3 regions of the Streptomyces sp. CA-106110 genome follow, and region 1 is predicted to be linked to each of the others. Evidence: riboswitches for the same ligand, from Rfam matches in the RefSeq annotation. Region 1 holds a riboswitch; each other region holds the start of a gene.

Region 1 (2,256 bases):
ACAAAGAAGGAGAGGAAAGCCCGGTGAAAATCGCACGGCGCGCAGGCAAAAAGGCCCCGCTCCGGTGCGTACGGGGGAACACGCACCGGAGCGGGGAGCCCGTGGGGACGGGGGTGGATCTCACGCGACCCCCACCATGGAGGTCACGTCTGGGGGGACCCTGTGAGCCGGCTGCCCGGCAGCTGTCACTTCAGGTGCAGCTGCTGACCCGGGTAGATGAGGTCGGCGTCCTTGACGATGTCCTTGTTCAGCTGGAACAGCTTCTTCCAGCCGCCCTGGACGTGGTGCTTCGCGGCGATCAAGCTGAGGCTGTCACCCTTGACGACCTTGTACTCGCCGTCGCCCTTCTTGACCTTCTGGCCGGTCGGGGTGGTGACCGTCTTCTGGGGAGCCGGGCGCTGCGCGGAGCGGTTGGCCGTCTGCTCACCGGTCGAGCGAGTGGTCGTGGTGCTCTTCGCGGACTTGTTCGTGGAGGCCGCGGCGCCGTTGTAGGGGGCGCTCGACAGACCCTTGCCGCACACCGGCCAGGCACCCTTGCCCTGGCCTGCGAGGACCTTCTCGGCGACGGCGATCTGCTGAGCCTTGCTGGCCAGGTCCGCACGCGCGGCGTAGGCGGTGCCACCGTAGGCGGCCCAGGTGGAGTTCGTGAACTGCAGGCCACCGTAGAAACCGTTGCCGGTGTTGATGGCCCAGTTGCCGCCGGACTCGCACTGGGCGACGGCGTCCCACTCGGCCGAGGTGGCGGCCGAGGCGTTGCCGGCCGCGAGCAGCGGAGCGGCTATGGCGGCGCCGGTGACACCGGCGAGCGTGACGGCGCGAGTGGCCTTGGACGGGCGGCGGTGCTTGCCCTTGCCGGAACACAGCATGGTTCGATCCCCTCACCGACGCCTGCGAGGTGAGCTGTCGGGTTCGGGCCGGTTGAGTTGCCCGGCCGCGCACGACGTGGTGCGCGGCTTCACCCCGAGCCGTCCCGGTCAATGTCCGGGCGCGGCGCTTACCTTGGGTCCCCCGCTCCTGCCTACGGCGCTTGACGCGTCGACTGTTCCCACACGGCCGCTGGCAGGATTCGGCGTTGCGACCGTGGGGGCCCGCTGTGGCGAGCGGACACGACCGTAAGCAGTCGATCCGCGGAATTTCAAAGACGATCAGGGCTTATGAGACTCATATCTCACTCTCGCCAAACCAGACATTCGCCACGAACCAGGGCATGAAGTCCCCTGGAACGGCAAGGCAGTTCACTGCTGCCCAGCGTCGGGCTCGGTACCGATCTCAAGGTTCTGACCGGGGAGAATGAGGTCCGGGTCGGCGCCGACCGTCTTCTTGTTCGCGTCGTACAACGTGGCCCATCCGCCCTTCAGGTCAAGGGAGTCGGCGATGGCCGTCAGATTGTCCCCGGGCCGGACGGTGTACGAGCCGTCGGCGGCGTCGCGCCCGGCGCTGGAGCCGCGCGAAGCATGCCGGGCGGCCGAGTCGCCCGCACGGTCACCCGCCGCACTCTCGTCGGCGCTGCTCCCGCGATGACGACCGGCCCTCGAAGAGGTGTCGCTCTGCCCGGACTTGTCCGACTCGTCGCTCTTCGTCGTTTCAGTGGACGCGTCGCCGTCACCCTGAGACCCCGCCGATCGGGAAGCACCCTTGAAGGACTTCTCACTCCCCCCGGAGGAAGGCGACGAAGAGGAGGAGGCGGACGAAGAAGGCGATGAGTGCCTCGAAGTGGTCGATCCGGACGACTCGGACAGTCCGGAGTCAATGCCGTAGTCGGAGGAGGACCCGCCGTCGGAAGATTCGCCCGCGAGGCCGGTGTCGACGTGCGCGGAGGCCGAGTCCTCACTCAGGCCGGCGACCAGACCGCAGGCGGACCAGACGGAGACGCCCTGGTCGTCGAGGATCCTCTCGGCGACGGCGATCTGCTGGGAGCGGCTCGCCTGGTCGGCCCTGGGGGCGTAGTCGAGGCCGCCGTACTCGTCCCAGTCCTGCTGCGTCAACTGGAGCCCGCCGTAGCGGCCGTTGCCGGTGTCCGCGCTCCAGGAGCCTCCGCTCGCACACTCCGCGACCCGGTCCCAGGTGGTACCGGAGGCCGCGCTCGCACCGGTGGCGCCCAGCAGTGGGATCGCGATCGCCGAACCGGTCACCCCTGCCGCAACAAGGAGAGCCGGAGCCTGGCGGGGGCGACGGTGACGGCCGTTCCCGGAGAGCATGCGCTTGCCTTTCACACGACAGCAGGGACCGGCGCGACGGTTGAGGCGAATCGTCGCG
Region 2 (2,256 bases), 2.2 Mb from region 1:
GCGCGGCGAAGTCCTCTTCGTCGACCAGCTCGTTCTTCAGGTTGGAGATCTTGGCGCTGAAGGACTTCGGCGGGTACCGCTTGGGGTCGAGGTCCAGGTCGCGGCAGACGAGCGCCATCAGCCGCTTGCTGTCGGCCGCGTCGTAGATCGAGAACGAGGATGTGAAGCCGAGTTTCTTGCTCTCCCGGCGCAGGATGCGGACGCACGCGCTGTGGAAGGTCATCACCCACATCGCGTTCGCGCGCGGGCCGACGAGGTGCTCGACGCGCTCCTTCATCTCGCCCGCGGCCTTGTTGGTGAAGGTGATCGCGAGGATCTGCCCGGGGTGGACGCCGCGCTCGGCCAGCAGATGGGCGATGCGGTGCGTCAGCACACGGGTCTTGCCCGAGCCGGCGCCGGCCACGATGAGCAGGGGGGAGCCGGCGTGCACAACGGCCGCGCGCTGGTTCTCGTTGAGCCCCTGGAGCAGTGCCTGGGGGTCGATGACCGGGCGGGGCGCGCCGTCCCTGTAGTACGCCTCACGGTCCGGGGGTACGTCGAAACGCCCGCCGAACAGATCGTCCGGAACCGGTTCCGGAGCGTGATCGTCCTCGGGTGGCGGGGGCTGCTCCTCAGCGGCCGGGGTGGCCTTGAGGTCCGCCAGGAAGCTGTCGTCAAAGAGGCTGCTCATCGCTCTCCGAGTCTAGGCCGCCCGACCGACAACCGACCGCCGCCCGGGAAACACACCGGCCCGCCTGGGCTCCCCGACGGATGATCTTCCGAAATCGACCACAAGGACTGCGTCACCTTCCGGGATCGATCGGTCACCAGCGGAAACGGATCGTATGGGGCGGACATGCCTGCCCAGGACCCCGCTCGAGCCCGTGCGGACAGGCAGACGACACCCCTCCGGCAGCCGCGTCAGAAACGAGTCAACTCATCACAGACCTGCCCATATTGACCACGGGCCGGCGGATTCATGAGCCAGGTCACGAAAATGTATCGGGCATATCGAACATCAACCTTCACACGGACCACATCAGTTGGCTACCGTTCCCGGCGGGCCGTACGACCCCCACCGGCGAAGGTCGCCGGGTCGCGCGGCTTCCGCCGAGTCCGGTGCGCCCTCGTGGCAGCCGGAGCCGGGGACCCACCCGATCCTGGGGTGAATCGGCCGACCGCCTTTCGGGGCAAGGCCGTAGGGCACGCCTTCCGAACCACCCGCCCGAACCCGACAGCTAACTCGGTAGGCGGAGTACGGAAGGAGTCGCCTCCCATGGCGCCGCACCGCAAGGCCCGCCCCTCAGGCACGCGCATCGCAGGCATACGGACCCCCGCCCTCGCGACGGCGGCCCTCACCTCCGTGGCCCTGCTCTCCCAGACGGCCAACGCCGCGCCCTCCACCGACGGCAAGCCGAGCATCGAAGAGGTCGAGAAAAAGGTCGACGACCTCTACCGCCAGGCCGAGTCGGCGACCGAGAAGTACAACGCCGCAAAGGAGAAGACGGCCGGCCAACGCAAGCGCGTCGACACGCTCCTGGACGACGTCGCCAGACGCACACAGAGTCTCAACGAGGCGCGGGACAAGCTGGGTTCGTTCGCCGCCGCGCAGTACCGCACCGGGGCCGCGGCCCCCGACACGGCCACGCTCCTGCTCGCCGACTCGCCCCAGGACTACTTCGACCAGACCCAGTTGATGGGCCGGCTCACCAGTCGCCAGAAGCAGGCGGTCGACGAGTACACCACCGACCAGGCCGCGACGATGGACAAGCGGCGCGAGGCCACCCAGAGCCTGCAGACGCTCACGGAGTCGCAGCAGACCCTCAGGTCGAGCAAGACGACCATCCAGACGAAGCTCGCCGCCGCACGGAACCTGCTGTCGGATCTGACCGCCGAGGAGAAGGCGCGGCTCGCCGCGATCGAGCAGAAGAAGCAGGAAGAGGCTCAGCGCCAGGCGGAGGAGCTGGCACGGCAGCAGGCGGCGCGGCGAGAGGCCGCGCAGCGCCAGGCGGCCCAGCAGAAGGCGCAGTCGAGCACGCCGAGCACTACGACCGGTTCGACGGACACGTCCGCCACGGGCTCCTCGAACGCGACGAAGGCGGACCAGGTCCTGGCGTTCGCCCGGGCCCAGATCGGCAAGCCCTACGTGTGGGGCGCCACCGGACCGGACTCGTACGACTGCTCGGGGCTGACCCAGGCCGCTTGGAAGGCCGCCGGGGTGTCGCTCCCGCGCACCACGTACGACCAGGTGAACGCCGGCACGACGGTCTCGCTCAC
Region 3 (2,256 bases), 2.4 Mb from region 1:
GCGGGCACGCCGGGCAAGCGGTTCGCGCTGCCGGGCGCACGCGTACTGATCCACCAGCCGTCCCTGCCGGAGCCCATCCAGGGACAGGCCACCGATCTGGCCATCCAGGCCGAGGAGCTCATCCGCACGCGCAGGCGGCTGGAGGAGATGCTCGCGCGGCACACCGGGCAGAGTCCCGAGCGGATCGCAGCCGACATCGAGCGGGACAAGATCCTCGACGCCCCGGCTGCAGTGGAGTACGGGCTGGTCGATCGCATCATCCCGAGCCGCAAGGCGTCGCGCACCGCGCCCGGCGCGAGGTGAGCCGTCGATGCTGCCGCCCGAACTGCCTCCGCTGCCCCCGCTGACCCGTGCGGAAGCCGAACTGATCGACCGTTACCTCGACGTGGTCGACCTCGTCGGCCGCATCAACCCCGCGCACTCCGGGGACACCTACGGCTCACTGCGCGCCGCCCAGGCCCTGGTCGGCAAGGCGGTGGCCCTGCGCGAGGCCCTGGCGCTGATGCACCAGCGCGGGGAGAGCGAACTGCACGGCCGCACGCTCGCCCGGGCGCTGCGCGTCCTGGACGGCGAACGCCGCGCGGCCCGCGTCACGGTGCCTCCCGGACCGGACGACTGAGCTGATGGATCGGTGCGGGTGCGGGGCCGGCCTGAGCGACGGCTCCGCCGTCCTCCACCGCCGCACGGGACGGCTGACTGACGGGTAGTGACTGGTGCGCGGGGGCAGGGCAGTTGGCTGGACGGCTGCCGCGCACCGCACATCGGGCGGCGACCCCTACCCCTTTACCGCGGCTCAAACGCGCCGAACGGGTTACCCACACTCGGAGTAGACGTCCATGATCCCAAGGGCCCGCGAGGCATGCGCAACGCGCTTGCCCTTGGGCCGGGATGAGGTGTTCCACCGCAGGTCCGGGCCTCGTCCCACCCCTCAACACGGCCCGAACAAAGGGCTGCCCAGCCGAATGGGTGAGTGGTGAGTAATGCCACAAACCACCGGTTCCATGGTGTTTTTTGGACACTCGTGAGTGAAGATCCCTTGCTGACGACAAGCCCCCGCCACCACGGCGGGGCGGTCCGGGCGGACGCCGAATCCTGCCGCCGCCCGGATGACGGGTCGACAGAAATGGATCGGCAGGAGTGGAGGACCCAGCAAGGCGGGCCGCCGGAGAGATCCGGGCGGTCCTTGGGGTGAAGCCGCGTGAGCGGCCGGGCTACTTCGCCAGCCCGAATCCGACAGGTCATCCTTCACAGGCGGCTGACGAAGGGTTGCGCATGACTGCGCTCAATCGTGTCCCGTCGCTGCTGACCCGGGCCGGCACGGCCTCGGCTCTCACTCTCGCCGCCGTCGGCGGCAGCATCGTGGCCCCCGGCCTCGCCACCGACGCCGCCGCCGCGGCTCCGGCTACCAAGGCGCTGCAGATCGCGGCGTCCAAGAAGGGATCGCCGTACCAGTACGGTGCCACCGGCCCGCGCCGCTTCGACTGCTCGGGGCTCACGGTGTACGCGTTCAAGAAGGCCGGCAAGAAGCTGCCCCGCACTGCCGCGGCGCAGTACAACAAGACGCGCCACATCTCCGCGTCGCACCGCAGGGCGGGAGACCTGGTGTTCTTCCACTGGGGCCGCAGCGTCTACCACGTCGGCATCTACGCCGGGAAGGGAAGGATCTGGCACTCCCCGAAGACCGGGGACGTAGTGAGGCTCCAGAAGATCTGGACGAAGAGCGTGTGGTACGGACGGGTCAGCTGATTCGACCTGCGGGGTGGCGGCACGGCGCGCCGCCGCCCCGCCGGGGCGTGCGCCGGGTCGAATCGGTTACTTGTTCACCATGGCCGACCCACTACCTCACCAGGATCGGAACGAGACACCCCTGGAGCGCGCCGACCGCAACTTCTCCGAGTTGCTTCAGGAGCTGCGGGTCACCCAGACCGGGGTGCAGATCCTCTTCGCGTTCCTGCTGACCCTCGCCTTCACCTCGCGCTTCCCGTCCCTCGACACGGTCCAGCGCATCACGTACGTCACCACGCTCCTGCTGGCCGTACTGGCCGCAGCCCTGTTCACCTCGCCCGCGGCGCTGCACCGCACCCTCTTCCAGCAGCGCGTGAAGCCCTCCGTGGTGCGGATCTCGTCCCGCCTCGCCGCGCTCGGGCTTGTGGTCCTGACGCTGGCGTTCACCGGGTCGGTGCTGCTGGTGGTGGACGTGGCCATGGGTCGCATCGCCGGTATCGCCGCCAGTGCGAGCACCTTCCTGGTCTACGT

What was found. Region 1 has a riboswitch for cyclic di-AMP ahead of ACQEXA_RS33760 (transglycosylase family protein). Riboswitches for the same ligand answer to the same signal wherever they lie in the genome.
Region 2: it holds a riboswitch for cyclic di-AMP, as region 1 does, so the genes downstream of both, ACQEXA_RS23480 (NlpC/P60 family protein) here and ACQEXA_RS33760 (transglycosylase family protein) in region 1, are expected to answer to the same signal.
Region 3: it holds a riboswitch for cyclic di-AMP, as region 1 does, so the genes downstream of both, ACQEXA_RS44870 (C40 family peptidase) here and ACQEXA_RS33760 (transglycosylase family protein) in region 1, are expected to answer to the same signal.

Annotation. Positions count from the first base shown of each region.
Region 1 covers NZ_JBNJNB010000001.1:7,304,553-7,306,808, reverse strand. The annotation lists gene ACQEXA_RS33760 (transglycosylase family protein) at 186-866, opposite strand; cyclic di-AMP (ydaO/yuaA leader) riboswitch at 871-1,036, opposite strand; gene ACQEXA_RS33755 (transglycosylase family protein) at 1,236-2,198, opposite strand.
Region 2 covers NZ_JBNJNB010000001.1:5,125,713-5,127,968, forward strand. The annotation lists gene pcrA (DNA helicase PcrA) at 1-670, opposite strand, end outside; cyclic di-AMP (ydaO/yuaA leader) riboswitch at 1,078-1,247, shown strand; gene ACQEXA_RS23480 (NlpC/P60 family protein) at 1,256-2,256, shown strand, end outside.
Region 3 covers NZ_JBNJNB010000001.1:9,729,092-9,731,347, reverse strand. The annotation lists gene ACQEXA_RS44880 (ATP-dependent Clp protease proteolytic subunit) at 1-303, shown strand, start outside; gene ACQEXA_RS44875 (hypothetical protein) at 311-619, shown strand; cyclic di-AMP (ydaO/yuaA leader) riboswitch at 1,084-1,268, shown strand; gene ACQEXA_RS44870 (C40 family peptidase) at 1,273-1,746, shown strand; gene ACQEXA_RS44865 (DUF6328 family protein) at 1,826-2,256, shown strand, end outside.